One region of the uncultured Rossellomorea sp. genome, then DNA from elsewhere that is predicted to be linked to it. Evidence: riboswitches for the same ligand, from Rfam matches in the RefSeq annotation. Region 1 holds a riboswitch; each other region holds the start of a gene.

Region 1 (10,633 bases):
ACGATTTTCAGTGCTATGTAGAAGGCGTCAATAAATTAAGAAAGCACGGTATACGGGTCTGTTCCCATATTATTAACGGACTGCCTCAAGAAGATGAAGAAATGATGATGGAAACGGCACGTGAAGTGGCAAAACTTGACGTCCAGGGAATCAAAATTCACCTCCTGCACTTACTGAAAGGAACACCCATGGTCAAGCAATATGAAAAAGGACTGCTCGACTTCATGGATTTCGACAAATACGTGAAATTGGTTTGCGATCAGCTGGAAGTCCTTCCACCGGAGATGATCGTTCACCGCATTACGGGGGACGGACCTATCGACCTTATGATCGGACCAATGTGGAGCGTGAATAAATGGAGTGTACTGAACGCGATTGATGATGAACTTAAACGCCGGGACAGCTGGCAGGGAAAATTTTTCAAAGTGGATGTGAAAGCATGAAATTAGATCGAATCTTACCTTTTGCGAGAGAGCTTCTGGAACGGGCTGTCAAACCAGGAGACATTACTATAGACGCAACACTCGGGAATGGACATGACACCTTATTCCTGGCTCGGTTAGTCGGAGATAACGGCCGGGTATACGGCTTTGATATACAAGAGGAAGCTATAGAAAACACGAAAGAACAGCTCATCACCCATGACCTTTCTCACCGGGTGACACTCTTTCACCAAGGGCACGAGACAGTGATGAACGTCATTCCTCCTGTCCATCACGGGAAAGTGACAGGCGCAATCTTCAACCTGGGGTACTTACCCGGCGGCGACAAGGAAATTGTCACCCGTCCGAAAACAACGATACTCGCCTTGAATCAAATCCTGGAAATGATGGCTCCTGAAGGGATCCTCGTCCTTGTCATTTATCACGGGCACCCGGAAGGAGCGGTAGAAAGGGACTATATCCTTCGCTACGTGGAAAAATTGGACCAAAACTACGTCCATGTCCTTCGCTATCAATTCATGAATCAACTAAACAATCCTCCATTTATTGTGGCATTGGAGAAGAGATAAACAGAAAAGCGGAAGGGCTTTCCCTAGAGGCGACAAGCATAAGGCTAACTTGCCGAAAAGGCTGATTTGTGCCTTTTTGGTGAGTTAGCCTTATGACCTCGAGCCTCTAAGTCCTGAAGCTGGCCAATAAAAAAATAGGGACGGACCTTTTCGAGGTCCGTCCCTATTCTTATAACAGTTCGTTTGCGATTAATTGGAATGATTTGAGTTTGTCCTGGAAGTCGTAAGTGATGCTGACGAGCATGATTTCATCTGTTCCGTACTGTTCACTGAGTGAATGTAGTTGTTCCTTCACTTTTTTAGGATTGCCCACGACCATCCGTTTACGATTTTCGCGGACTCTCATTTCTTCAAATGGCGTGTACTGATAAGCTGCCGCTTTTTCAGGACTTGGTGTGCCGTTTGAACGCATGCCTTGTTCAATCATTAAGATCGCTAAGTCTATGCTGGATGCCACTCTTTCTGCTTCTTCATCCGTTTCAGCACAGATGGCAAACACGGCCACGATGTTTTTGGGCTCCTTCAAGTATTCGGAAGGAACAAAGTTATTCCTGTAAGCCTGAGTATATTGAGGGCCGCCCTCCCCGTTTATAAACTGGGCAAAGGTATAAGGTAATCCCTTTTGTGCCGCCAGCATCGCACTGGATGGGCTTGAACCGAGCATCCATACTTCCGGCATCGTTTCGATCATCGGCGCTGCCGTTAAGCCTTGGTACGGATGAGTATCTGGTAATGAATCGGTTAAATACCCAAGCAGATCATCGATTTGTTCTGGATAACGATTGACGTCCCTCGGCTTCCCGTCGTGCAGGGCCATCGTTGCCATCGGCATTCCGCCAGGTGCCCTTCCGAGTCCCAAATCAATCCGATTCGGATTCAACCCTTCAAGCAATCGGAAGTTCTCCGCTACTTTGTATGAAGAGTAATGAGGAAGCATGACCCCTCCGGAACCGACACGGATCCTTGATGTATTCTGTGCAAGGTGAGCAATCAAGACCTCCGGTGATGAACCGGCAAGACCCGTTGAATCATGATGTTCTGATACCCAAAAACGTTCAAAACCCAACTTCTCGACATGCTGTGCTAATTGTACTGTATGATGTAAAGCCTCTTGAGGGCTCATTCCTTCTGAAATGGGTGACTGATCTAAAACACTTAGCTTCAAAATGGACATCTCCTTTTATTGATGTGAGTATTATTATCAATTCCATAGTAAAAAATGTCCACTAACATGCTTAAAGGGTGACTGCCGAGGAGACAGTCACCCTTTATGTTTAATAAATTATTTGTAAAGTAACACTTTTCCTACTGTACCATCAGCACTTTGTCCTGTAACTCGGAATTTCAATCCGTAGTTCGGTACGTTACGTCCGGCGTCTACCAACCCTTTATTGCTGTAATCCGCACTGTCGTTGAATAATGGATTTTGGGCAGTTTGGTTATCTTTCAAAGTGATTCCAAGAGTGTTGCTATAATCCAGGAACATTTTTTCTGATTTGTTCAAACTGAATGCAGCGTCGTGTACTTGGTAGCGTGAAGAAGCCACCGCTCCATCGCTCCAGAAGTTCGTGCTTTGGTCTGCATCCACAACACCGACAAATCCATCTCCTGGATGAACGCCAGTCCAGTTTTCACTGAATTGCTTATCCACATACCATACCACTAAACCATCGTCGAATTGCATTAAGCTCGCACCACGGCGGATGTTGGCAAGACCTTCATCTACACCGTTATGGCTGCGCCATTCCAGTAGGTAGTAATGCTCAGATCGTTTGATACCATCATTCTTATCGAAGCCGTCTAAAGTGAATTGAGGTTCTCCTTCAGCATCATCAAACAATACTTCTTTTCCATCCACTACTACAGAAAGATCATCTGCGTAGAAGCCTGGATTTGAAACAGCAGCATCTGTTACATACTCAATGGCAACTTCAACTTCTTGACCAGCATAAGCTGAAAGGTCAAATGAAGCATCAATCCATCCGTTAGAAGAACCTGTAATTCCATTACCCAGATTAGAACCATGCGGATTAGTATTCGTCGTAATATCACTTGCCACCGGCTCACCGTTCACCGTTACATAAGCATAATCCCAGTCAGTTTCAATGTCATACCAAGCTTTGAAATTGAACTTTGCAGAAGTAGCATTTGTTAAATCCACAGTAGTAGTTAAATTATTGTGTAAGTCATCTGCACTTCCAGAGAAGTATTCATTCTCACCGCTTGCCGGTTCATTGATGACCGTTTCTTTTTGTGGAAGGTTCACTTTCACTACATCGTTGTTTGTTCCTTTGGTGTTGGCTTCGTCAAGGAGTGCTTCGATTCCTTTACTAGAAACGTCCTCTAAATTAATTTCTGATCCAGTCAACCAGTTTCCTTTAGTACCTGCACTATCCACTACTGCAGAAGCCTGCAGCATTTCTTTCATATAAGGACTAAATCCTGTAGGTTTCGTTCCCGGGATATCTCCAGCCCAGCTTCCGCTTGACATGATGGACCAGTAGCTGACCGGTTCACCTGCGCCGGTATACTGAGTATCATATTCATCAGGAAGACCTAAATCATGACCGAATTCATGGGCCATGACTCCGACAGCACCGTCTTCAGGTTCGATCGTGTAGTCATAAGCAGCCATCTGCCCGCCCCAATAAGGGACAGTTGCTTCAGTTCCTGGAAGAGCATGAACCCCGCCAAGATTCCAGCGATGAGACCAGATGGCATCAGATCCTAATTCTCCTCCGCCAGCTTCTTCACCTACACCTGAGTGAATCACCATTAAGTGGTCAACCAGACCGTCTGGCTCAAGGTAATTTCCATCTCCGTCAAGGTCATAACGATCCCATTGGTCATAATCGGCAATGTTTACATCTGGATCTGCTGCCGCTGCCGCCAACGCTTCTTTTACAAGGCCACGTGCATTGACATCGCTATCATCTTCAGTAGGATAGTTTCCTCCGTATGCAGCCGCCGGTTGCTTTGCTGTATACCAGCCAGCAACTTCCCCTTCAACAGAATAGCTTCCACCTGACTGCTGTTCATAGTATTGCTTCATGGACACATAGTTTTTCCCGTCTGGACCTGTCCAACCGCCTGTACCAAACAACATATCTTGATAGTGCTCACGGGAATAAGCATCTTCACCTTCGTAATACATATCCGTTTCTTCAGGTTTCATTTCATTATGCTTTCTGTCAGGATAATCAACTAAAAGAACCAACACCTTATCCGTACGCATTTCACCGGCATACGCTTCTTCTTTCACAGACTCTGGTGAATTCTTCTTGGCTTGTCCTAATTTATTTCCTTTTCCATTCATCAAATCATTGTTTTTCATTTGTTCTTGAAGCTTCACTTTTTCAGAAGCTTCTTTTTCATGTAATTCTCCTGCTTCTTTTTCAGCAGAATCCGCTTTCGCTTTCAAGAACTTCTGCAGTGCTTTTTCAGCCTCAGCAGGTGTCGCATTTTGTTTGATTTTACCTTCTTTTTTCAACATTTCGATCAAGCGTTCGTCATTCGCAATGCCTAAATCGAAAGGCCCTCCATGCTTATGTTCGTGTTTCACCGTCGGCTTGGCTAATACATTTTCCGGTACAGTGGTTGCAGCTGATGCCGGTACCGTGAACGCCCCGACACTGATAGCGGCAGCCATGGCCATTGACAATACTTTGCGTGTCTTCAAAAAAAGTCCCCCTCTTTTTATGTAATAATTTCTCACTAATTTAAAATATACTCCACTATTCTGAAAAGTAAATATTTTCAGAATACATTGGTTATTTAGTATTACGAAATAAAATTTTTATAGATAAATAGTATGATATTCAACTGACAATACAGTAAGTAAATTGTCACAATCCCCAAAAAGCAACAATTACTTTATGTATAAATATGGTATTAAAGGTCGAAATTAGCATTCTCCACCAAACTAAAGTTGGATGAAATAGACAAAAAAAGGGACGGACCTTCGACACTCGTGTCGAAGGTCCGTCCCTCTTATTCAGGATATTTTTTTACGGTTTCTCCATTTGCGGTAGATTTTGCCGTTGATGTAGAAGAATCTGGTGATCCAACCGGCTTGTCCGATGAATTCTTTGGAGAAGGATTGTACTTTTTCTTGTTTGTTTGCCTTGTCGTCTGACAGGTAAACGCCGATGAGTCCTTTGTTGATCAGGCGGTGAAAATGGGCATGGGGCAGTTCATGGGTGTGTTCGTCTGCTTTTTGAAGGAAATGCAGCAGCCGTTCCTTTAAATGCTCATCATCCTCGTAATAGAAGCAGAAGTTCAAGTCTCCCCCCTCCTGGTCCTCATCCTGGTCGATGAAGTAATCAAGAAGAATATGCAGGCCCTGAATGTATGGAAAATATCCACGTTTGATTTTTTCTGTGTGCGACGGCTGAAAATCGCTCCGGCATGCGTATGAAACTAAACAGAAGATACCGAGTGTGGACCCGGAGCAGGCGGAAAACTCGTACCAATTCATTTCCGGAAGGTTCGAACGGTGAGTTTCAAACCAATTCTGCAGCCTTCCTACCCGTTCTTCTTTTTTTACATGTTTATGTATCTGCAAGTCGCAGTAGTATTCACAAAGTTGTACAAGATCCTTTTTGATGCTGTCATAGTGTTGTAATGCTTCAAGAACGGACTGACAGGTAAGCACTAGATCCCTCAGATACCCCCCGTCATCCTGATCCGCCCTTAAAGAATAGTAATTGACAGGGACAGCGCCCACCGTCAGGGCGTGCTTCATGGATTGATGAAGGAGGGCAAAATCGTCGGGGTCCAGGGAAACGCTTCGATCACACAGATTATCCAAATAATCGCTTATCGTTTGATAGGCGACGATGAATCGAATCGTTTCTTCTTTTCTGTCCAGTGCCAGCAGGGAAAGAATCGATCCACCTTCACAGTGAAACGTTTTATGCTCTATACTGGCAAGGGCCTGGCTTCTCAATTCCTGATTGGGGATCGCTTCTGCACGCCTCTTCCACTCATCTAACTCTTTATGAACAATCGGAAAAACATTTCGGTATACTCTTGTCATTAACGAAAAGGGATCACTTGGAATGGACACCTTTACCACCTCTTTTACAAAATGTATCCTAGCGCTTTCAAACGACTTTCAATGAAAATTTTGGAGTACTCAAATATATCTTCTCGTTCTGGTTCATTATAGATTTCATGATAGCACTTCGGCCATTCTTTGTAATGCATTTCAGATAAAGACAGTTCGTTGAACCATTTTTTCACTGCTTTTTTATCGACGATTTTGTCATCACCAGCCTGCAACACGAGCAGTGGAACGTCAGGCATTTTTTCCAGGTTTATAAAAGCCAGTTTGATCGCATGGGCGAGCTCCCTGTACCAGCGGACGGACACCTTGGTGATATAGAGTGAATCGTTGCTGTCAATTTCACGTACGTCTGCATTTCTTGTTGCCATATCGATCGTTAACCCGGATGGAAACTTCACCATGGGAGCGATCTTATTCAAACCGTGGGACAAGAGCTCGATCGGTTTTGAAGGGGTCGTGACCAAGCCTAAACAAGGTGAGGACAAGATCACACCTGCCAGGTTCACATGGGATTCCTGAAGCATACGCACCGCAACAAGCCCCCCCATACTATGACCTATCATAAATACTGGTAATTCAAATTGATATGCTGCCTGTACCCAATCTTTCACTTCCACTATATATTCATCAAAGGAATCAATATGTCCTCTTTTACTTCTTGAGGTCATACCCTGCCCCGGTAAATCCCCCATTATGACATGATAGCCTGCTGCACGCCACATTTCAATGAGCCAACCGTACCTGCCATGATGTTCCATTGCTCCATGAATGATGACGATGACTGCCTTTGCTTCTTGATCTGTTTCCCATTTCCACATGGCAATCCCTCCTTTATAGTTCTCTAATTGATTGAATTCTGCTACCATTTATTATAGTAAATATTATTGAAAGGGGTAGTAAAAAATGCTCTATCCGTATCATGATAAAAAACCAGTCATCTCTCACTCAGCTTACATTGCCGATTATGTGACCATCTCCGGGGATGTCGAGATCGGGGAAGAGTCCAGTATTTGGTTTAACACCGTCATCAGAGGGGATGTCGCTCCAACGAAAATCGGTAATAAAGTAAATATACAGGATAATTCCATTCTCCATCAGAGTCCAAATAACCCTCTTATTCTTGAAGATGAAGTAACCGTCGGCCATGGAGTGATTCTACATAGCTGCAAAATTCGAAAGAAAGCGTTAATCGGTATGGGATCCATTATTCTCGATAATGCTGAAATTGGTGAAGGAGCTTTTATTGGAGCAGGAAGCCTTGTTCCTCAAGGGAAAGTCATTCCTCCTAATACGCTGGCATTCGGCAGGCCAGCAAAAGTAGTGAGAGAGCTAAACGAACATGATATTAGCGAAATGAAGCGCATTTCCAGAGAATACGCTGAAAAAGGACAATATTATAAAAGCATCAAACCATTTTAACTTCTTATACTTGGGATACCCCATCCTTCATTAGATTACTCATGTAATATTTTCAGGTGTAACACGTGTGATTGTTTCCTCGAACAGGTTTTATCTGCCGTTTTAGAAATATATCTGCCAGTATCGGGATATGTCTGCCATGTGACACAAACTAATAAATTTCGCCGAATCAATTAGAAATGCCACTCATCAAAAAGAGACCAACACCCATAAAGTGTTGGTCTCTTTGATCTTATCTTATTCGCCTAACGCTTCTGCTTTTAATGCTTCAGCTTTGTTTGTACGCTCCCAAGGAAGATCAATATCGTTACGGCCGAAGTGTCCGTAAGCAGCTGTTTGCTTGTAGATCGGACGACGAAGGTCCAGCATTTTGATGATGCCAGCAGGACGAAGGTCAAAGTTGTTGCGGACAACATCAATCAATACGTCTTCTGATACTTTACCCGTTCCGAATGTGTCGATTGAAATAGATACCGGTTGAGCAACACCGATTGCATACGCTAATTGAACTTCACATTTTTCAGCTAAACCAGCTGCTACAATGTTCTTCGCTACGAAACGTGCTGCATATGCCGCTGAACGGTCCACTTTCGTTGCATCCTTACCAGAGAATGCACCGCCACCATGACGAGCATATCCGCCGTATGTGTCAACGATGATTTTACGTCCTGTTAAACCTGCATCACCTTGTGGTCCACCGATAACGAAACGACCTGTCGGGTTGATGAAATATTTTGTTTGCTCATCGATCAGTTCTTTCGGTACAACCGGATCGATGACATATTCCTTCAAGTTACGCTGGATTTGCTCAAGCGTTACTTCAGGGTGATGTTGAGTAGAGATAACGATCGTGTCGATTCGAACCGGCTTGTCGTTTTCATCATATTCAACTGTTACTTGCGTTTTTCCATCAGGACGTAAGTAAGGAAGAATTTCTTCTTTACGAACTTCCGTTAAGCGACGGGAAATTTTGTGAGCAAGGGAAATGGGAAGAGGCATAAGCTCTTTCGTTTCATTACAAGCGAATCCAAACATTAACCCTTGGTCACCTGCTCCGATTGCATCGATCTCCTCATCCGTCATTTGTCCTTCACGGGCTTCAAGTGCCTGGTCTACCCCTTGAGCGATATCAGCAGATTGCTCATCGATGGATGTCAATACTGCACATGTTTCAGCGTCAAAGCCGTATTTCGCACGAGTGTAGCCAATTTCACGGATTGTTTCGCGAACGATTTTCGGAATATCGACATACGTACTAGTTGTAATTTCACCTGCAACAAGTACAAGACCCGTTGTAACAGACGTTTCACATGCTACACGAGCATTAGGGTCATTGGTAAGAATTGCATCAAGAATTGAATCAGAAATTTGGTCACAAATTTTATCTGGATGTCCTTCGGTTACGGACTCAGATGTAAACAGACGACGTTTAGTTGACATCAAGGTTCCTCCTTAAGCTATTTGTTAGACTTTGATCTAACAAAACATTAAACAGATACGGTACTCATTCCCTAAGTAGTATGAAGTAAACATGGTTTTTTTATAAAAAAATCATGAATTATGTGCATTTGATCCTCTATAAACAGAAAAAACCCTTCCTCATGATTAAAGCAATAGAGGAAAGGTTTCAGATCATAGCCGCGCCTTTTCTCTCTTATCGTTCAAGGTTCATAGACCTTGCCTCAGTTTAGCACCTTCGCTTAATCGGATCGTTTCAAAGTATAAGATCCATTCACTATTTAGCAGGTTGCTGGGTTTCATAGGGTCTGCTCCCTCCACCAGCTCAGGATAAGAGTATCCGTTCAAGGAACAATGATAACGTTTAGGACTAGAGGTGTCAACTTTTTTTCGAGTGACAGGTTTAACCAATCTTTTAGCCTCTTTTTATGACTTCAACCTATTTTTCTTCATTAAAATAACCTAATGGGGTAATGAGGCTAAACATTTAGATTTTTTCTTCATATATATAAGAAGAAACAAGCTGTATTTGGACGAAAAATGTGACAAAATGAAGACACATTATAAAATTAAATAAATAGTATAGACTAATAGCTTGATTGTGTTATACTATTTTTGTGAAGTAAGCGATGCCATTAAATAAATTTATATAAAGGAAGGGTTCTAATGAATTCAGTGAGCATGTCTAATGAATTAACAGAATTACTTAACGGTCAAAATATTCAGGAACAATTATCTGTTTCCCAACTAGTTGAAAAAGTCCTTCAACGCAATGAAGGCGTTTTAACATCATCAGGTGCAGTCAGAGCAGAAACTGGTAAATACACAGGACGCTCTCCTAAGGATAAATTTATTGTTGAAGAACCATCCACGAAGGATAAGATTGAGTGGGGTTCTGTCAATCAACCCATCTCTTCAGAATCATTCGATAAACTATATACAAAAGTGATCAATTACTTAAAAGAAAAAGAAGAAGTGTTCTCATTCCAAGGGTTCGCAGGTGCAGACCCAAAACATAGACTGCCGATTCAGGTTATCAACGAATTTGCTTGGCATAATCTTTTCGCTCATCAATTATTCATTCGCCCGACAGAAGAAGAGCTAAAGGGTCACCAATCAGAATTCACAATCGTTTCTGCTCCGAACTTCAAGGCGGATCCCGAAGTTGACGGAACTCATTCTGAAACATTTATCATTGTATCATTCGAAAGAAGAATTGTCCTGATTGGTGGTACTGAGTATGCAGGTGAAATGAAAAAATCGATTTTCTCTGTCATAAACTACGTGCTTCCTGAATCCGATATCCTTTCCATGCACTGCTCTTCAAACGTGGGACGCGAAGGCGATGTGGCATTGTTCTTCGGTTTATCCGGAACTGGAAAAACGACTTTATCCGCAGACCCTAACCGCCGTTTGATCGGCGATGATGAACACGGTTGGTCTCCAAACGGTGTTTTCAATATCGAAGGCGGCTGCTACGCTAAATGTATCGGTCTGACACGTGAGAAAGAGCCACAAATCTTCGATGCCATCCGTTTCGGTTCTGTCCTTGAAAATGTTGTCCTTGATGACAATTCCCGCATCCCGGATTATGAGGATAACACATTAACTGAAAACACTCGTGCTGCATACCCTCTTCAAGCGATGGAAAACATCGTTGAACCAAGTGTTGCAGG
Region 2 (10,633 bases), on a different contig from region 1:
TGGGTTAATTCTACGTTTTTCGGAATGTAAAGGAATGCCCCTCCATTCATTAACGCTGCATGAAGTGCTGTTAGCTTATGCTCATCCGTTTTAACGCCTTCAGTCATGAAGTACTTTTGAACAAGTTCACTATGATCCTTCACTGCTGTAAAAATATCCGTGAAAATAACACCGTTATCCTTTAATTCGTTCGAAAGAGAAAGAAAAGCAGGTGTATTATTACGTTGAATATATAAACTTTGGTCTGTGCTTTCCAAATCAACTAATGCTTTAGCTTCATCCGGCAGCTCACTCAATGATGAAAACGCATCACTTTCCACAGTATGCTTCTGGAATTGAGTAAAATTCCAATTCGTGATTTTTGTTTTATCAGCAACTGGAAGGCTTAGATCCTTTACTTTATCAAAGGCATCTGTACGAAGGGTTGTTAACCATTCTGGCTCTCCAAGTTGTTTTGAGTAGGAGCTGACATAGTCCTGATCTACTGGTAGTTTCGTTTCTACAGTCATTTTCATCCCCCTAACACTTACGCTTCTTGGCCAACAGTTTCGTCTTTGATTCCTAACTCTTCTTTAATCCAGTCATATCCTTCAGCTTCCAGGCGTTGTGCTAATTCCTCTCCGCCAGATTTCACAATGCGTCCTTGCATCATGACGTGAACATGATCAGGAGTGATGTAGTTAAGAAGACGCTGATAGTGAGTGATGATTAAGCAACCAAAATCTTCACCGCGCATTTTATTGATTCCCTTTGATACAACTTTAAGGGCATCGATATCAAGACCAGAGTCAATCTCGTCCAGGATGGCGATCTTAGGTTGTAACATCATTAATTGAAGGATTTCATTACGCTTCTTCTCTCCGCCAGAGAACCCTTCGTTTAAGTAACGCTGTGCCATATCTGGATCCATTTCCAGGTATTCCATTTCAGAATCCATTTTGCGGATGAATTTCATTAGAGAAATTTCTTCGCCCTCTTCGCGACGGCTGTTGATTGCTGAACGTAAGAAGTCCGCATTCGTAACACCGTTGATTTCACTAGGATACTGCATTGCAAGGAATAGACCTACGCGAGCACGCTCATCAACTTCCATTTCAAGCACATCTTCACCGTCGAAGTGAATGCTTCCTTTTGTCACTTCATACTTTGGATGACCCATGATAGCAGAAGATAAAGTAGATTTACCTGTACCATTTGGTCCCATTACTGCGTGGATTTCTCCACCTTTAATTTCAAGGTTAACCCCTTTCAGGATTTCCTTTCCTTCAATCTCAACATGAAGATCTTTAATTGTTAAAGTAGAACCTGCCATGTGTATTTACCTCCGTGACTTTATAATGAATTTAAGAATTAAATTCTTTAATCATTCTCAATTTATTCTCATTACAATCTTATAACAAATAAAAGCTATTATCAACTTTTTCAACTATACAGATAGTGTAAACTTGACAAGATAATCCTTTTCTATTGTTAACTTAAAATACAGGAAAAATGTAGGGGTTTCTTATACAGTTTCCTGTCATGGTGAACATATCGATACTGATATGATTTGAAACCTATGAAACCGTCCGCTTTGTTCTTCCGTTATTAGACTTGGCGTTGTATTCATAACAATAAAAAAACCAGTGCATCGTCTACACTGGTTTCCTTTTTTCTTCCTTATTATATATTAGAGTGCACCTTACGATCAAGTGCAGCAATCATTCTTCTGCTTTCCTTATAGTCCTGCTCTCTTCTTTTCTCTACTTGCATTCTGACATCATGCTTTCGTTTGTACACCTCATAACCAATCCCATGGGCTCCATGCATTGCCTTTTCCATTTCACTTGTGTACGAGATACTCTCAAGAGAGTCGATAATGAATCATTCCTTTCAGGTTTTTAATTACGTTACAACTATACTACCCCCTCGTTCACAAGACAAAACCAGTATAGGGTCATTTTTTCTTAAATTCACCTTTTCAACCTGACTCCGAGGGGCTACCATTAAGTTTTCACAAAATTCCGCCATTATACTGCCAATTAATAGCTTTTTTAATATATATTCATTTTATTGAATAAGTATTTAGTACTTGGTGATCACAAACGAACTTTCCACCTCATATTAAATAAAATAGCTTTTTTCATAAACATTGTCGCTATTTTACATAAAGAAAGTACGGCCGGTGAGTATCCTTGTCGATCTTTTAGGGTCTCTCCCACTGTTTTCGGGCAGCTTCCAAAAATGTAATTTTTCTATTGAACGGATGGTAATTTGAAAACAGGGACCGTTCCTTTTCGTTCCAGGCACTTGCTTTCCGCGGGGAGGAAGTCGAGCCTCCTCGGGCTTTGCCCTGCGGGGTCTCGACCTTTCTAGCTCCGGCGGCTAGCCCCTCGAGGTCATAAGCTAAATGGTCCAAGAAGGCAAAGAACGCCTTCTTAGGCCCATTCATCTTATGCTTGTCGGGGCTGAGCGAGCCGCATCCGCTTTTCTACTTTTCCTCTATTTCCCGCAGGAGTCAAGTGCCTTCCGCTACAATCCACTCTGTGCTACTACTTTATGGCTGTTAAACGCTAACTTCAAGAAAAGTCACCTCACCATCCAACACACTAATTGACAAAGCCCAGGAAGATTATGTAATTGAATGAAAAGCCTTGTTCAAACACTAATTTCAACAAAAAAATCGAAGAGGATTCCTCCCCTTCGACTCATCCCTTACTTATTGTTTTAACTGATTCAAATCCTGAATCGATTGCTGTACTAAAGTCACAGCCTGACTCATGACAGCTCCGCCGCCAAATGCAGCCGTTACTCCTATTGCTTCAAGGATTTCTTCTTCTGAACACCCTTGATCCAGGCATCCTTTTGTGTGATAGATGATGCAATATTCATCCTGGGAATAAAGACTTATTCCTAACGCGATCAACTGCTTTTCTTTTTTTGAAAGAACTCCTTCTCTAAAGCAGTGCTCGGTAAACGTATTATACTGCTCGGCAAGCTCAGGCATTTTTTCAGTGAAGATTCCAAGTCCCATTTTATAATCATGAAGGGCAGCTTCTGTTGTATTTCTTGGTTCTATCTGCATTTCATTCAGCTCCATTTCTGAAATAGATTCATCGAAAATAGTATGAGCTATAATGGAAATGATTATGTTTAAAAAAAATACGGTAAGTACTTATCCAGAAAAGAAACCCGATTTTGATCAATCAGAATCGGGTTTCTTATTTACGCTATATGAAATTATTCGGTCACCGGAACAACTGCCCCATCCCATTCCTCTTTAATAAAGTCCTGGATTTCTTTTGAACGAAGAGCTTCAACAAGCGCCTTCACTTCCTCTTTGTTTTCGTCACCTTTATTCACAGCAATCACATTCACATATGGAGAATTACTGTCTTCAATGGCGATCGAATCTTCCAAAGGATTCAAACCTGCATCGATCGCATAGTTGGAATTGATCAGAACAGCATCTCCCTCTTCATTTTCATACAATTGTGGAAGAAGAGCTGCTTCATATTCGTAATCGAATTTTAGTTTCTTTGGATTTTCTTTAATGTCTTCCAGCGTTGCTTTTGTCTTGTCTACTCCATCATTCAATGTAATAAGACCTTTTTCTTCTAATAACGTAAGAATACGTCCGTGATCTGCTACAGAATTACTCATTAGAATCGTTGCACCTTCAGGCAGCTCTTCAAGGGATTTGTACTTTTTAGAATAAACGCCAATCGGCTCAATGTGAATGCCGCCAGCATTTTCAAAATCATAACCGTGTTCCGCTTTTTGAGATTCTAAGTACGGTACATGTTGGAAATAGTTTGCGTCAATATCCCCATTATCCAGATCTTTATTTGGCAAGATATAGTCTTGGTACGTTTCAATTTCTAAATTGATACCTTTCTCCTCTAATAAAGGCTTCACTTGTTCAAGAATTTCAGCGTGAGGAATATTGGAAGCTCCAACCACTAATTCTTTCTCGTCGCTGCCTCCTCCTGATTCTGAATTACTCCCACATGCTGCCAATCCAAAAATGCTTGTTGCTGCAATAACTCCTGCTACCCATTTTTTCATGATATTTCTCTCCTTTTACCGTTTATCTAATTTATTTGTAAAGAAATCACCTAATATTTGAATCGCAAACACAATGAGTAAGATCATAATGGTTGCGGCGAGCGTCACGTCTTCCCTGCTTCGTTGAAAGCCATCTAAATAGGCCAGGTTTCCTAAACCGCCTGCTCCGATGACCCCGGCCATTGCCGTATATCCAACGAGAGCAATCGCTGTTACTGTAATTCCTGAAATCAAAGCCGGCATGGATTCCGGGATCAGGACTTTCCAGATAATTGTGCTCGTTTTCGCCCCCATCGCTTTCGCGGCCTCGATGACGCCTTTGTTCACTTCTCTTAAAGCAATTTCTACCATACGGGCGTAAAACGGAGCAGCTCCAATGATCAGTGCCGGCAAAGCTGCATTCGCTCCACGGATTGTGTCCAATAAAAACTTGGTGAACGGAATTAACAACACGATCAATATAATGAATGGAATCGATCTGAACACATTTACGACTGCACTTGTAATCGTGTATGTCAGTTTGTTATCCCATAGATTTTCCTTAGAGGTGAGGAAGAGCAAAATCCCAAGGATCATTCCGAGTACAAAGGTAATCACTACAGACATCCCTGTCATATACAGGGTTTCGAGGGTTGCTTCCCACATCTTGTCCCAATCTACATTTGGAAATAAATTTTCAATCATCCTCTTAACACCTCCACTTGAACCAGTTGCGTTTGAACAAACGTCAATGCGTCTTTAATGGTCCGTTCATCCCCATCAAGGTGAACAAATAACGTTCCATAGGCACCTTTTTGAGTTTGGGAGATTTGTCCTTGAAGGATGTTTACGTCTAAGTCAAACTTCCTTATCAGAGTGGTGATGAGCGGTTGCTCGGTTGATTCACCGACAAAAGTAAATTTCAACACTTTCCCATTAGGATATTGCATCAATAGGTGATCAATGGTTTCACCCGTTTCTTTTACTTGCGAGACTTCTCTCACGAAACGCTTTGTCACTTGCTCTTGTGGATTTCGGAACACTTCCAATACATCCCCGAGTTCCACGACTTTTCCCTGTTCCATGACTGCGACACGGTGACAGATCTTCTGAATCACGTGCATTTCATGAGTGATCAGGACAATCGTCAGCCCTAAGCGTTTATTAATATCCACCAATAAATCAAGAATGGAATCAGTTGTTTGTGGATCTAGAGCGGAAGTAGCTTCATCACATAGAAGGACATCAGGATTGTTAGCAAGTGATCTTGCAATCCCCACTCGTTGTTTTTGTCCGCCGCTCAGTTGAGAAGGATAGGCATCTCCCCTGCCTTCCAATCCTACAAGCTTCAATAATTCATTGGCTCTATGGAGTCTCTCTTTCTTTGGTACTCCAGCAATTTCTAATGGGAACTGTATATTTTCTAATACTGTACGAGACCAGAGGAGATTAAAGTGTTGAAAAATCATGCCTATGGACTGTCTTGCTTCCCGAAGCTTTTTACCCTTTACACGGGAAACGATTTGACCATTTACGTCCACTATTCCTTCTGTAGGAACTTCGAGACCATTGAGCATGCGGATCAGCGTACTCTTACCTGCTCCACTATAGCCAATCACTCCAAAAATTTCTCCTTGGGCAATCTCGATATTGACGCCATCAACGGCTGAAATTGGACCCGATTTGGATTGATAAATTTTTTTCACATCTGAAATGGTAATCATGTTGTATTCCACCTTCTTTCGGAGTAAAACGACCTGTTTAATCAAGATTATGGTTGCACATAGCTGGCATTTTCCGGTTATCTTTTTCTAAATCATTAAAAAATGCCTCTCTGCGATAAGCAGAAAGGCATAATCATATAGGACTATCCTTTCTCTCATCTTTCAAAGCAAATGCTTTGAGTGAATTGGCACCATTTCAATTTTCATTGACGGTTGCCGGGCTTCATAGGGCACGTCCCTCCACCTCTCTTAATAAGAGTAAAGTATCGATTATTAAATTTTTTTAAATAGTTAAAGACTCTGAAAATTTGCTACAAGAGAGATTCTATCATCGGTTATAGAGTGTGTCAATTATTTTTTAAACTTTCACCGGCTCTTTTCCCCTTGACCTCGTAAGCCAAAGGACAGATTCAACAAATAGAAGCGGTCGATACCCTCCTCTGATTTCAAGTGCCCCGGCTTCGATCAGTTGAGACAACCGTTCTTCCCCTGTGAGTAGGGAAACCACTTTTTCCTCCATTCCTTCAATTACGAAATGAGCGTCTTCACTCAAATCATCTAATACATCGCATCCCTTGCTCGAAATAGAAATACCGTACAAATCTTTTCCACAATCAAAATGAAGAACAAATGGGCTGTCTGGAAATAAGAGTCGTAAGTGATATCTTGAATGACACTGATCTACTAATTCCTCTAAATATATTCGCATGAATACCCTCCCAGTGAAACTTCTATATTATTACAATTCCACTTTTAGGTATTTTTCCCTTTTATACTTTCTCGACATGTTTTGAACGTATTCATCTAATTTGTCGAACAGTAAGAATTTGGATGGATACTAGTCAAAAAATGATGCCATTCGCAATATTTCCCGAGAAATATGTCTTCGTTTGTAGAAAGAAAATCGTTTAGAAAGAGACATATAAAAAAGACCTTCTCCCAAAAGGTCTCTTATCCCTCTAACGATCAGTGATCTTGTTTAAGGTTTCATATAGAAATGGCACGGATTGGAAGGCATAAATCCTCTCCCACTCGACTCCATCCTTAAATAATAGCAAGCAGGGTACACTTTCGATGGATTGTTCTTCCGCAAATTGGGGCAAATAATTCAAGTTGGCCTTCACAAAATGAAAAGATTGCGGAAGCTTTTCCACTACGTCAATCATTTTACTTGCCACCTGACAGGTGCCACACATCGGTGTATAAAGGTAAACGGCTTCAAGCGTATGGCCTTCAATCAGATCGTTTAATGCTTCGGTATTACTTACCTCAATCAAAACTAGATCATCCTTTTTCCTAAATATTCTTTATGAACGTCTATATTGGCTCCAATCAGGACAGACGCCAGGTGATACTCGGGAGCTGCTGCCACTTCCTTGTACATACGATCAATGTACAAATGTTCAGCTTCAGGAAACTCACGTTTAAATTGCTTTCGTAATTTTTCACCTGCATCATCAGCATCTACGAGGATATAGACATCCCTTTCCAATAATGCATCAATGAGTTCGTCCATTTTCGTAATGCTAATGGTCCCGTTTGTACAAATAATTTCAATCGGTTCTTTGATGATATCTTTCACTTTTCGTTTGTCAGTTGTTCCTTCGACAATGATTACTTTTTCGTCAAGTTCCATCATGATCATCACCTTATCTTTCAGAAATAAGATTACGATAGTATATTCAAATAACAAGAGATGATGTCCACTTTCTACTTATATTTTCTCATGTTTATAAAAAAATGCGCAAGTGGTTTGCCTATCTGCTTATACAAATGGTGCCAGATTCATTGTCGAATCTGGCACCATGGGCATTTCTAACACCAGCCACCCTCATCACAATCTGTGTATCTTGCTTGATCGCCTTCCGTGGAAGTGTAGCTTTGATAAATTTTATTTTCTTTTGCTTCAAAGTTTGGCTCCATGCTTAATCCATCAAGAGGTAAAGCCATTCTGCCGATTGGCTGATTATCCAAATATAGTTCTACTTCACCATTTTTCAGTTTTCCTGTCACCCTGTTGGTTACATCTAATTTCTTAGGCTTGAGCACCATACGTATTCATCCTTTCTTTTTAGAAGGCATTTTTCGTAAACTTTGTTGTTTTAATAAAGCGTGCAGTGGTTGATTTCCGCTCCAGGTGCTCGCTTTCCGCGGGGCGTGAGTTGAGCCTCCTCGGGCTTTGCCCTGTGGGGTCTCAACTTTCCCGCTATTCCCGCAGGAGTCGAGCACCTGCAGCGAGAATCAACCTTCTAAGCATGAGGCCCTGTTCTGCTAAGCTGGGTTGCTCGTTCGAATACTAGCTGAAAGAGGAGAACTTCCCCTCACCACCTAGTTCACACTGAATCACACAGCACTGGCAGTCTATATATTAAGAACAACAATTGTTGCGAAAAGAGCTTTCTTATAAAAAACGTCTACTCATATGGTGCCCAAAATAAAAAACAAAACACCTTGAGAAATTCTCAAGGTGCATGGTAGAAATTATCCTTCATTAATCATTTCGTCATACTGTTCAGCTGTCATAAGCTTGTCTACTTCTCCAGCGTCTGAAGGTTCAACAACGATCATCCAAGCTTTTTCATAAGGTGATTCGTTCACGAACTCAGGGCTATCAGACAGCTCTTCATTCACTTCTACCACCTTACCGGATACAGGTGCATATAGCTCAGAAACGGTTTTAACCGATTCAACACTACCGAACGGCTCGTCCGCTTTGATCTCATCTCCAACCTCTGGTAACTCAACGAATACGATATCGCCCAGTTCAGATTGTGCAAATGATGTGATTCCCACTCGTACATTTTCCCCTTCAACTTTGACCCACTCATGTTCTTCAGAATAACGAAGTTCTTTCGGTGTACTCATTCTCTATCCCTCCAAATGCTAGTTATACAACCTAATATTGACACACTTTTCATTAAAAAAGCAAGAAAACCTAGCATGAATAATGAAACTTTTTCATTGTCCATGATTTGGTAATCCCAGACCTCTTTTTACTTCCAGGTTTCTTCAAAGGTTTCTTCCTTGAAACCAACTGTCACCTTACTTCCATCCGTAGTGATTGGACGCTTGATCAGCATCCCGTCCGTGGAAAGTATTTCTAATAATTCCTCATCGGAAGCCGAGTTTACTTTATCTTTCAAGCCTAATTCCCGATACTTTTTACCACTTGTATTAAAGAACTTCTTAAGAGGTAATCCGCTCTTTTCATGTAGGTTTTTAAGCTCGTCTTTTGTAGGGGGGGTTTCAACGATATGTATTTCATTAAATGCTATGTTTTCATCTTCCAGCCACTTCTTTGCTTTCCGGCACGTACCACACTTCGGATATGAATAAAAAGACAACGACATCATTCCACCACCTTTCATTTATCTGGATGGGGACTCCCCATCCAGAATACACATTCCTCGAATCTATCTCTACATTCGACAATATTCTTTATTATCCTTCTTTTGTGAAACATTACTCACATTGTTTTTCAACCGTTTCAACCAGTTCCTTTAGTAGGACAGTTGCATTATCCAATTCAAGAGAATAGAAGCGCTGGGTTCCTTTTTGCTCTAAAGAAACTAATTGTTGATCTCTCAGGATCTTTAAGTGATGAGAAACAGCAGGGCGGGATAAAGTTAGATTTTCAGTTATCTGATTAACCGTAAGAGGTTCTTGTTCGGCAAGAAGTAATATTATGTCCTGACGATAAGGATCACTTAGCGCTTGAAATAATGGAATGCAAGCACGAAATGTATCAATTGCTTTTTGACCCATAGTCTTCTCCCTTCAAACTCATTCACATTCAATTATACCCGTTCTTGCACCTTGCGAACAATATTTGTGACCATTTTCCTCGGCATAAAACGGATGGACTGGGTCAGCATTCTATTTTTGAAACCTGGGATGATAACTGTTTTGTTCTTCGTCATCATTTGGTTATATCCCTCATCTACCACTTCTTCCACACTCATCACACCAGACTGAAATAGTTTTGAAGACTTCAGGTCAGCTGCATCACTGAACCCCGTTTGGGTAGCTCCTGGGCACAAAGCGGTTACTTTCACTCCGTGCGGTGCCCATTCATTCGCCAAGGCTTCTGAGAATGAAAGGACATACGCTTTTGTTGCATAGTAAACGGCCATTAATGGACCCGGCTGGAATGCTGCTGTTGATGCTACATTCAGAATTTGTCCACTATTTCTGCCCACCATTTCTTTTCCAAAATACTTACTTAGCTCTGTAAGGGCAGTGATATTCACTTGAATCATGTCCAGTTCTTTGGATAGTTCAGTTCGCTCAAACTCCCCAAACAATCCGAATCCTGCATTATTGATTAGGAAATCCACCTGGATCCCTTTTGCTTTGACTTCCTCATATAACGTTTCCGATGCTCCTGGTTCGGAAAGGTCTGATGGTATGACATATGCTTTCACACCGTACTTACTTTTAATTTCTTTTGATAGAATACGAAGCTTCTCCTCACTTCTTGCTACAAGAATCACATCATGACCTGAACCTGCAAATTTATGACTAAAGTGCAAGCCTATACCACTTGAAGCCCCTGTAATTAATACTGTTTTATTCATCTATGATTACCACCTTATCTTTAATGTTTAAACACTTAAACGTTTAAGTGTTTAAACATATAATAATTAATTGAGTTGTAGATGTCAAGTTATGAACAAAATTAAGGGACGGACCTCCATTTCAGAGGTCCGTCCCTTAAACTACTTAATTAAACTGTATATTTTTGTGCGTCTATCAGCTTTTCAGATGCCGCTCGTTTGACTGCGATCACGTTGATCGGTGTATGGCGGGTGAATTTACGGAGTGCGGATAGCATCATGCGCAGTGTGTCACCCGTTTCAGTTGCTACCAGCGTTTCTTTGGCA
Region 3 (10,633 bases), on a different contig from region 1:
TTTCCTGCCAATACAATATGCTCGGTCAACAAATCAGCTAGCTTATTCCCAGCCTCTTCACCATAATAAGGTTTAATTGCATTTCCGATGTCTTTCTGATTTTGAAGTAATCTTGCAAGAACCACATCTTGATCCTCTAATTCATCAACGGCACTAATAATATAATTCCTGGTATAGATAACATGATCGTTCCATAAAATTCTAATGTCTTCTTTTGCTTTCATGCTGGCTTCACTCACACATTCAGCCTGCTTTGCTTCAGCTGAAGCACCGATCCCAGGGAAGTAAGAAAGAGTGATCATCACAACCATTACAAGAAATCCAATCTTTTTCATTAAAAAACCTCCATTCATTTAGCTTTGCCCCATTATTATTTACTTCTTTTCCCCATTCACTCATAAAAACTCAATCGGAAAAATATGTTAATTTAAAAATTGAGAGGGACGGACCTTGAATCTTCAAACGTACGAAACCTACATTTACGCTTAGGGAGCAGGTGAGGTGTAGTTGAAAAGAGGGAGGTAAGTGGCATGTCGGCAAACCTCTCACTTTTTGGATGCGCAATACATTGGGAAAAATAAAAAGGGCTGCCAATTTTCAAAAAAACCGTTGCTTGTCCTCACCAAATAGCCTTTTTCGACATAAAGTGTTCTATGGAGGTGATGCTTTGGCAAGAAAATTACTAGAATATCTTTTTATCAGGACCTCAGATACACATGCCAAGATTGACTTGGGATCTCCTTCCCTCTCAAATATGCACGTTGCACAGTTCGGGGTTACTCTTCGACCCCTCGTTAAGCAAGAGAACAATGGTTATAAGATCAACAGTCCATACTGAAAAAATGAAGCGAGCACCAGTATGAAACTCCGCCGATCAATAAGTCAATGATGATGAATAAAGTGAATAAGAACGTGTTTACAGAAATACAATAGAGATAAAAATCTAAGCCCCATAAGAAAGTCACCTCCATTTGATATAGATAAAAAAGAGTTTCCTGATGTTGAACAGGGAACTCTTTTTTTCACAATGAGGTGATCATACACCTTGAAAATCCAATCAGGCTAGTCCTTCCGTGAATATAGTACTATATATCTAATTTTAGGAGGAATTAAAGTGAAAACACTTATGATTGATCCCGGACATGGAGGATTGGATCCTGGTGCTACTTATAGAGGGTTTGAAGAGAAAGTCTTCAATCTATTGACAGCCCGACTTGTACAAAACTATTTAATGGAAAATTATAAAGTGAATATCATTATGACTAGAACAGAAGACAAAACGCTATCCTTATCAGATCGTTCTACACTTGCTAATGTCTCAAAGCCCGATTTCTTCCTATCTATTCATCATAATGCTGGTGGTGGAAGCGGCTTTGAAAGTTATGTTTATAGTGGCAGCGTACCAGCTCAAACCTTTATTTATCAGAATATAATTCATGATGCAGTAATGACTGCAATTAAGCCTTTCAATGTGGTGGACAGAGGGAAAAAGAGAGACAATTTTCATGTATTGAGGGAAACGAACATGCTATCCTTACTGGTGGAGGTTCTTTTTGTAGACAATCCAAGAGATATCTCATTATTGAACAATTCTGAATTTAGAAATGCCGTTGCTGTGGCCATTGCACGTGGTATCGCGAAGGCATTAGAATTACCGCCAAAATCGGATAATAAAAAGTCTCTATTTAAGGTGATCGCTGGTTCTTTTACGGAAAGAAAAAATGCAGAAAACAGAGTGAATGAGCTTAAAAAAAATTCCATTGAATCGGTTATCGACATTCTATCAGAATCCAGTAATACCTACTATCGAGTACAGGCCGGTGCTTTTGCAATCAGGGATAATGCTGAAAGCCAAGTGGCTAAATTGAAAATGTTTGGAATCGATTCATTTATTAGTGTTGAGGTGGTAAGTACTAATTTACCCCTGACTCAACCAAAAGAAACTGATTCTTAAGAGTCTCTTTAAAGTCAGGCATCAATAATCTGCTCAATAATACATTGGAAGATATTAATAATTCCTGAACTTCCCGCTAATAATAATTATACGTTCGGGAGGTGAATCTTATGGTTGAAAAAAGTTTTGAACAAATTTACGAGGAATACAAACAGCAAGGTAAATTTCAAGCTAAAGTAGAAATGGCTCAGGAGCTGGCATCTGGCGCGGAACAGATTGTAGCCGTTCGCCGAAATGCGGAAGACGATCTCATCGCTTTTAAAACCGAAAGTGGGAGAGAGCTTGATTATATCACTGCACTCGAAGAAGCAAAGTCAGGAAAACTGGCTCATGTAGATGTGATTCATCGATATGGAAGAGATGTTCTTCGCAGTGAACCTGACGGCCTGAAAGAGAATAACCTTAGTGAACTTCCTTCTTTTTAAAAAGTATAAAATCGAGCATAAAACCAGGGTTGGTTTTATGCTCGATTTTATTATTAGGGAAATGCTTTATCAATTAACACCATAATGAATAAATCCTATTTCCACCTTCAATCTTGTACCCTCAATAAATGCTATATCATTCGTTCCCGTTCAACAAAAAATTGCTTCATAACCTTATAATGGCTCGTTTCTACCAATGAAGATTCGAATATATGTCTGAGAAGATAAAGACATAATGTCCCGGCATAATTAAAATCCGGGTACAAAAAAATGCCATCACGATTTACGTAATGGCATCCCATTTTATAACCTTATCTTGAAGGTTCGAGAAGAACAACACTTTCTATGGTTGTAGCCAAAAGGCTGAGGTCTGTAAATTCTTCAACTTTCATTGAATCAACATATGTGATTTGAAAGCATTCCTTGTCCAAATGGTAGGTAACGGTCATAACAGGTGAGTGATCATGACTTGAAATCGTATGAACAATCTCACTATCCTTGAATTCCTTAAGAGTATTGAGCATGGTTACGATATTTTCTAGTGACATATAACATGTCTCCCTTCTACTTGCTCGAGGGATTGACTAAATACAGTCTCGTAGACCCAATGAAATTTAAGTATAACACATAAACGTATAAATAGAAACACTTGTTCTTAAAATCAGTGGAAATGAGCTCTTCGTCACAGAGATCATACGTATACCTCCTTTTTTGACGTCATATGATGTAAGAAAAAGGGAGGTGGGTGATGAGATGGTAAATCAACTTTCAAGAGATGATCCCTACAAATTGAACTATCCAGACGATATGCTGGCCATTATCCGGAAAGGATTAAATCCAACTAAGTCTAAAAAAGTGATAATCGTTGGAGCAGGAATGAGTGGTTTAGTCGCTGCTTCTCTACTGAAAAAAGCCGGGCATGACGTAACGATTTTAGAAGGAAATAAACGAATCGGCGGCAGGGTATATACTGTTCGCAAGCCATTCACACCCGGTAATTATTTGGACCTGGGAGCTATGAGGATCCCCGATAACCACAAATTAGTGTTCGAATATATAAGAAAATTCAACCTGCCCTTTCAAGAATTCATCAATAGTTCTCCAAGAGATTTACTATTAGTAAACAATATCCTAACAACAAGAGAACAATACGAAAAAAACCCCGACATTATACAGTATCCTTTACCAGAAGGTGAACAGGGAAGAACAGCTTCGGAATTGTTTATTGAAGCGACCAAGCCCTTTATGGATTTATATAATAAAAGTGATCATGAAGAACAGGAAAAATTAATTAAACAATACTCTGGTTATTCTATGGGACAATTTTTAGCAAACAATCCATTTGGTAAATCATTATCCGTAAATGCAATTCGAAAAATCAATGTTATTCTCGGGATAGAAGGGTTCCCTGAGTTCTCGTTCGTCGATATATTAAAAGACATCATTTTCCCTATATTCAGGAAAGAAACCAAATTTTATCAAATAACAGGAGGTAACGACCACTTACCTTACGGATTTGTTCAAGAACTTGCGTCACACATTCTACTGAATCAAAAAGTGACCCACATTATTCAATCCAATAGAGGAGTAAGTGTTCGATCAAGAGATTCCATTGACGGATTGGTGCGTGAATACAATGCCGATTATGTCATCGTAACCGTACCATTTACTGTCTTTCAGTTTATCGAGGTCGTACCTTATAATTCAATATCCTTTAAAAAGTGGCAGGCGATTCGGGAAGTAACGAATGTTCCAGCCGTGAAAATAGGAATTGAATTTCGTCGTCGCTTCTGGGAAGACTTGAACTACGGAAACATCGTGTCAGATCTTCCCACCCGCTTTACGTATATGCCAAGTCACGACAGAGGCAGCAACAAACCAGGGGTCATGTTAGCGAGTTACAGCTGGGGCCAGAATGCACTCTTATGGAACAGCAAACCAAAAGAAGAAATCATCAAAGAGGTTTTAGAAGACCTTTCTAAAGTATATGGTGAACAAGTGTATACTGAAATACTGAATTATGTAGTTTACAACTGGAGTAAAAATCCATTCTCGGCTGGATGTTTTACCCTTTATACCCCTGGTCAGGCAAGTGATATTGGGGATTATATTAAGATACCTGAAGGCAGAATTCATTTTGCTGGAGAGCACACTTCCTCCTTTCATGGTTGGATGGAAGGGGCGGTTGAGTCGGGGGTGAGGGCAGCCAATGAAGTGAATAGCAGATAAGGATTTAACGCATGAGATTACTCATGCGTTTGTTTTTATAGGAAACTTTTAATAGAGAATAAAAAATCAATCATATTTTATTGGAAAACAATAAATCTCATTATATAATTTAGAAAAACATGGTATCAGAGGTGTGTTATGAAACGAGGAACGACGACTTTTTTAAAAGGGGCAGTAATGGCAGTAGGAGCGATTGTATTCATCCTTTGTGTTGTCTGGTTGCCAACCATGGCAAAGCATTCTGCTGATCTATTTCCCGAATTCGCTTATTTGAAATGGCCGATTCTAATAGGGGTATACTTAACAGCGGTTCCATTTAATTTAGCGCTGTATCAAGCTTTTAAGCTTTTAAAGTATATTGAAGAGAACGCTTTTTCAGCGAAAGCAATAGTGGCTCTTCACCGAATAAAACTGAATGCCTTACTAATCACTGCCATTTATGTGGCAGGTATAGTGTTTCTATTAATCCAAAATGCTCTACATCCTGGTATTGCCATGGTAGGGATCATCATTAGTTTTGCGTCTGTAACCATTTCGATTTTCGCAGCAGTCCTTCAAGAATTACTGCGAAATGCACTTAAACTTAAATCTGAAAATGATTTCACGGTATAAGGTGAAGTAGGAAATCCGACCGAATCCCTGAAAAAACCTTCTACTCTATCAACCTCCTGCATAAAGTTAACTATTAAATACTTTATATAGGGGTACTGATGATGTCGTATAAGTCTCGAAACAACAATAGCTTAGTCCCACTAGTATTCGTCTCTATGAAGGCCATCATTCGGGTAGTATTGATCGGTATTGTCCTCATGTATTTGACCGTATGGTTGATCTCGTCAACAGCGATTAAATTGAGGGTGGATAGTTTATTGTATTCATCGGTGTCTGAACTCGTCCCGAAGGAAACGTTTCTCATGCTGCTGTCACAGGAAATGACTGGACTCCGGGTCACTAATGAATCAGCATTAAACAATGATTTTGATTGGTTAGAGAGCGTCACGAACGTATCACTACTTGATCCACGAAGTTTATTTGGACGGGAAATCCCAGGGATAGAAAATTATCACACTCATATAGCAGTTGCAGGGAAAGGGACGGACATTACGAACCTTCCGAACGAATCGCCGGCGCCAACAGAAGATCAGTTGAAAGATCAAGAAATTGACCAGAGTCAAATCGATCAAGCAAACAACAACTCAGGAGACGGTATTCAGGAAATCGATGAAAAATCCGTCTTCATTTATCATTCCCACAGCTGGGAAGCCTTTAGTCCACTGATTAAAAACAACGACTCTAAAGATCCGGCGAGTACAAATGAGAAGGTTAATGTCATTGCTGTTGGATCAAAGTTGAAGCAAGAGCTTGAATCAAGAGGAATTGGTGCGGTTCAAGATAAGACGGATGTAAATAAAGCACTTAAAGATAAGTCATGGACGTATTTCGAATCGTATCAATTATCTAGGGGACTGGTCCAGGAAGCCATCGCTCAAGACAATGACCTAACCTACCTGATCGATATCCACCGGGATTCCCAGCCAAGAAACATCACAACCAAAACCATTAACGGCAAAAACTATGCCCGCTTATTTTTTATTGTAGGAAAAGAAAACAAAAACTTCGAAAAGAACCTGAAAATCGCTAAAGAATTAAATGCTAAATTAGAAGAAAAGTATCCTGGCATCAGCCGCGGAGTCTTTATCAAAACAAGAGCAGAAGGTAACGGGGTTTACAATCAGGACCTAACTGAGAGAGCCATGCTTCTTGAGTTTGGCGGAGTGGAAAATAATTTAGTAGAATTGTATAACTCAACAGAAGCATTTGCGGAGATCTTTGCAGAATATTACAAGAAGGATGCTGTCGAGGTGAATGCACAATAAGTAATGGGGGAGAAAGGACGTGTACCATGTGGTGGACGTCTTTTTTTTCAGTTCCGGAGGAGAGTGGTTTCCGTAACTGTGACAATCATGAAATTGAGTTCTTCCTCCAACGATATCCCAAATAAAACATCCCGACTACCACCGAACCTCCTAACAAAATAGCCTTCCCCTTATCCGCACCCAACACATTCACCACCACGAATGCCTCAATCAACAACGAAGGAATCTTGCCGACGGAACTGATCACAGAAAAAACCACAATTGGAATAGAGCTAAAGGCAGCCGCAACGGTTACCACACTTGAAGGCACAAATGGGACCATGCGAAATAAGATTAGAAGTATGATCCATTCGGTACCTGAGGCCTCTTTTAATTTGAGAAAATAATTGTTCGAAAGTATCTGATCAATACGAGCAAACTTAATTCCTTTTCGATATAAATAAAAACTAACAATGGCTCCTAATGATTCACCAAGGGTGGAAATTCCGATTCCAGGCCACAACCCGAATACGGAAATGTTAAAGGCCGTCAAGAAGACACTCGGTAGAAAACCAAGGATACTGATGACAACATTAATGAAAATACTGATAAAAAAGAGAGACCAATTATCGAGGCCGATGAATTCGTTCATAAAATGCTGCAGATTGAGGGACATATGTATATTCCTTTGTAAGAGATTAGACTAACCTTGAAAGATATATGAAATCCGGGGGAGGTGGAAACTATATGATATAAATTAAATAGTATCATACATGAATTTCATCCAGAACAATCCTTTGTCATTTTAGAAAAGGACTGATCACTTGTCAATGTAGCGTGCGAAAATGAGTGCAGGTAACATGTTTACGACCATTGGCATACATGCACAGATATATGCTTTAAGTGTCCGGGTTAATGCAGAAAGTTAGCTTAAATTCCTAAATATAGGAAAGTAAGGAAGCCCCAATCCACTTCCATGGATGGGGGCTTTTTTAGCTGGTTAACTTCGCACAGTTTTTCCATTTAATCGATCCTACATCGCTGTGCGGATGGCTTTCCTGCTGAATGTATTTAAATTCGTCCTCTAATTCCTGCAGCGTCAACTCGAATAATTGTTTGTGGCCTTTTTTGAAAATGTTATGGATAATCAATTTGTTAATTAATTCATTTCGTCGATTATGAATCGCTTCTTGTAGGATTTCTCCCATTGTGATCACTCCTCTTATAATGTGTCCGAATTGAGGAAGGGTCATTGAAAAAAGCCCGCTTCCCATTAGATAAGAAGAAGGCTTTATGTAACAAAACTTCAACTCATCTTCCAAGCAAATTGCTTGTGGAATTAGCACAGTGTTCTATGATGTAGAATCTGTTGCTGAGGCATCATCGGGCCAGTCCCTCTGCCTCTCTGGATAAGTGATTATATAGTTGTCATGAATTACATCTATTATATAGGTGAGTATTCATAGTTGTCAACTTGGTATTTATATAAAGTGGTGCATCATTAGAGGTAGAATAGGGTGTTGGAGTAAGTTGAAATAAAAAATTTGAAGTTGAAAAGAAACGGTTTAGCTTGGCAGATTATGCTCCCAAATCAGCCTTCAACCCCTTATTCCCGATACTTTTTCCCAATTCAGACACAGATTTTTTTTCTAATCAACAAAAAACATGATAATCTGTATACATAAACGCAATTATTGGAGTGAATCGTATGAAGACAGTGGTTGTCGTAGGTGGAGGAATTACAGGATTAACAACGCTGTACCATCTTCAAAAAATGTCCAAAGAACGAGAAATAGATATCAAGTTAATACTAATCGAGCGTAATCAGCAGCTCGGCGGCAAAATTAGAAGTGTAAGAGAAGCGGAATTCATTATGGAAGCAGGAGCCGATTCCATCGTGGCCCGTAATGAAGGGGTTCTCCCTCTCATTAATGAGCTTCATCTTCAAGATGAACTTGTCTATAATGAAACAGGCACATCTTACATATATACCAATGGAGAATTGCATAAGATTCCACATGACACGATTTTCGGAATTCCTATGAGCGTTGAGTCCCTTCAAAATAGCAGCTTGGTGTCAGAAAAAGGTAAGAATGCAGCACTTAAAGATCTTGAAACTGAAAACACACAATTTACAAAAGAAAGTTCAATCGGTGAATTTTTAGAAGCATTCCTAGGTAAAGAACTGGTAGAGAATCAAGTTGCCCCAGTATTATCAGGCGTCTATTCTGGAAATTTGCATAAACTTACTTTGGCTTCGACACTCCCATACTTACTTGATTATAAAAATGAATACGGCAGTATTATTAAAGGTTTATCTAAAAACAAACAAAAATTCCAAGGTCCATCCAATAAAAAGTTCATATCGTTTAAAAATGGTTTATCAACCATCATTGAACGTTTAGAAGAAAAATGTTCCAGTGCGACAATCATAAAGGGAGTGGAAACTACTAAGCTCCAAAAAACAGGAGACAAATATGAGCTGACTCTCAGTGGTCAAGGGAGCATTCAAGCGGATTATGCAATATTCGCAACACCTCATGATGTAGCCCAAAAGATTCTGACTCATGAAAAACTTGATCCTGATTTCAATAAACTGAAAAACTCTTCACTGATTTCGATCTACCTCGGATTTAATATACCGGCTGAGGAACTTCCTGCTGATGGCACAGGATTCATCGTCTCCAAAGGCAACGAAGTGAAATGTGATGCCTGCACATGGACGAGTCGGAAGTGGAAGCACACGTCCAATGACCAAAATCTTTTATTGCGACTTTTTTATAAAAGCACAAATCCTCATTATAAAGTGTTGAAAGAATTTAGCGAGGCAGAACTGGTTCGCACGGCACTTGACGATATCAGAAAAAGTGTCGGCATAGACGGAGACCCGATTTCTGTCGAAGTGACAAATTGGAAAGACCTTATGCCTAACTATCATCTTGAGCATAGTCAGTCTGTTCAATCGTTAGATAAAAATCTCGCAACCGAACTACCACGAGTGAAGCTGGCTGGAGCTTCGTATTTCGGAGTGGGCATTGGTGCGTGTATTCAAAACGGTAAGAAAACTGCAGAAAGTATTATAGATGAGTTAGAGGAGAACGTTTGAGGAAGATAAATAATAAAAGAAAAGAGTTTGGAATTTACCAAGCTCTTTTCCTTTATATTTGCACGAGTTATGAAATCATTCTTCATTCTCCATTTTCTTATTGAAATATTCAACTGTCCTGGATCAGTTTATTCTCCTTCTCATTTCTTCATAAATACCTTTGATAAATCTGTTCAATTTTTCTCGTCATAACTTGACTGGTTAAGTGTTGACGAGCATAGGATTCAGCAGCGTTAGCAAAACGGTCACGTTCTTCCTTATTTGTAATGAAACGCTTTATCGCATGTGCAAGTTGTTCGACGTTACCAGGTTCACAAAGGATGCCTGTTTCTTCATGCTGAACCATTTCCGGAAGTCCGCCACATGTGGTGGAGATGACCGCTTGCCGGGAAAACATCGCTTCCATGACGGATAAGGGAAAGTTGTCATTCACAGTTGCTAACACATAGATGTCCGACATGGAAAGAATAGAGGGTATATCGTGACGTTTTCCAAAAAAGATTACGTTATTTAGCTTAAGTTCTTCCGCCTGTTTTATCAGTCTATCCTTCATGACACCATCTCCGACAATCCATACTTCTACATTAGTCAGGTGTTCACGAAGCTTGGACAATGCTTCTAAGAGAAATCCATGACCTTTACGAGGGGACAGTCGGGAGACACATGTTAGGATAATGTTTTCATGATTTTTATGAGGAAGTGGTTCAAAATCGATGCCCGTATGAACGGTGGTCATCCTTTCATCTTTTGCACCGAAATCCATTAAGTTAGGCCGGAAGGAATCTGAGATCATCACGATTTCAGTACTTGCTTCAATACCTACTTTCTCAAGTTCAGTAAAATAGACTTCTTCGATGGATCCTATCTGTATTTTATTGAATTTTAAGCGGCTTTTCGTAAAGAACCCATGTGGCGTAAAGAGTAATGGTTTTTGATACATTTGGTTCAAATGGCCGAGAATGAAGATAGCAAATAGGTCTTGAGCGTGAATGATGTCATACTGCTGGAGATTTTTTTCTTTAAGAAACAGTTCGAATACATGAAGAAAACTGAGATTTTTGAC

What was found. Region 1 has a riboswitch for S-adenosylmethionine ahead of metK (methionine adenosyltransferase). Riboswitches for the same ligand answer to the same signal wherever they lie in the genome.
Region 2: another riboswitch for S-adenosylmethionine. It lies ahead of Q1B03_RS16350 (methionine ABC transporter ATP-binding protein); the one in region 1 lies ahead of metK (methionine adenosyltransferase).
Region 3: another riboswitch for S-adenosylmethionine. It lies ahead of Q1B03_RS11225 (Fur-regulated basic protein FbpA); the one in region 1 lies ahead of metK (methionine adenosyltransferase).

What each region holds. Positions count from the first base shown of each region.
Region 1 is NZ_CANKZT010000001.1:1,280,622-1,291,254, forward strand. It holds gene Q1B03_RS06615 (TIGR01212 family radical SAM protein) at 1-443, shown strand, start outside; gene Q1B03_RS06620 (class I SAM-dependent methyltransferase) at 440-1,012, shown strand; gene Q1B03_RS06625 (LLM class flavin-dependent oxidoreductase) at 1,182-2,186, opposite strand; gene Q1B03_RS06630 (immune inhibitor A domain-containing protein) at 2,295-4,661, opposite strand; gene Q1B03_RS06635 (tetraprenyl-beta-curcumene synthase family protein) at 5,007-6,080, opposite strand; gene Q1B03_RS06640 (alpha/beta fold hydrolase) at 6,095-6,898, opposite strand; gene Q1B03_RS06645 (gamma carbonic anhydrase family protein) at 6,984-7,499, shown strand; gene metK (methionine adenosyltransferase) at 7,737-8,939, opposite strand; SAM riboswitch class I at 9,151-9,294, opposite strand; gene pckA (phosphoenolpyruvate carboxykinase (ATP)) at 9,624-10,633, shown strand, end outside.
Region 2 is NZ_CANKZT010000004.1:377,891-388,523, reverse strand. It holds gene sufD (Fe-S cluster assembly protein SufD) at 1-509, opposite strand, end outside; gene sufC (Fe-S cluster assembly ATPase SufC) at 527-1,312, opposite strand; gene Q1B03_RS16370 (hypothetical protein) at 1,663-1,821, opposite strand; gene Q1B03_RS16365 (carboxymuconolactone decarboxylase family protein) at 2,699-3,064, opposite strand; gene Q1B03_RS16360 (MetQ/NlpA family ABC transporter substrate-binding protein) at 3,220-4,047, opposite strand; gene Q1B03_RS16355 (methionine ABC transporter permease) at 4,063-4,731, opposite strand; gene Q1B03_RS16350 (methionine ABC transporter ATP-binding protein) at 4,728-5,750, opposite strand; SAM riboswitch class I at 5,903-6,009, opposite strand; gene Q1B03_RS16345 (SCP2 sterol-binding domain-containing protein) at 6,109-6,459, opposite strand; gene Q1B03_RS16340 (thioredoxin family protein) at 6,710-7,027, opposite strand; gene Q1B03_RS16335 (toprim domain-containing protein) at 7,030-7,389, opposite strand; gene Q1B03_RS16330 (YusG family protein) at 7,566-7,802, opposite strand; gene gcvH (glycine cleavage system protein GcvH) at 8,232-8,615, opposite strand; gene Q1B03_RS16320 (arsenate reductase family protein) at 8,744-9,100, opposite strand; gene Q1B03_RS16315 (helix-turn-helix transcriptional regulator) at 9,213-9,515, opposite strand; gene Q1B03_RS16310 (SDR family oxidoreductase) at 9,548-10,327, opposite strand; gene Q1B03_RS16305 (acyl-CoA dehydrogenase family protein) at 10,477-10,633, opposite strand, start outside.
Region 3 is NZ_CANKZT010000002.1:862,876-873,508, forward strand. It holds gene Q1B03_RS11185 (glycosyltransferase) at 1-335, opposite strand, end outside; gene Q1B03_RS11190 (N-acetylmuramoyl-L-alanine amidase) at 1,115-1,954, shown strand; gene Q1B03_RS11195 (DUF3892 domain-containing protein) at 2,065-2,379, shown strand; gene Q1B03_RS11200 (hypothetical protein) at 2,691-2,927, opposite strand; gene Q1B03_RS11205 (flavin monoamine oxidase family protein) at 3,133-4,608, shown strand; gene Q1B03_RS11210 (DUF2975 domain-containing protein) at 4,747-5,220, shown strand; gene Q1B03_RS11215 (stage II sporulation protein P) at 5,319-6,485, shown strand; gene Q1B03_RS11220 (TVP38/TMEM64 family protein) at 6,571-7,140, opposite strand; gene Q1B03_RS11225 (Fur-regulated basic protein FbpA) at 7,457-7,672, opposite strand; SAM riboswitch class I at 7,773-7,880, opposite strand; gene Q1B03_RS11230 (protoporphyrinogen oxidase) at 8,173-9,570, shown strand; gene Q1B03_RS11235 (glycosyltransferase family 4 protein) at 9,719-10,633, opposite strand, start outside.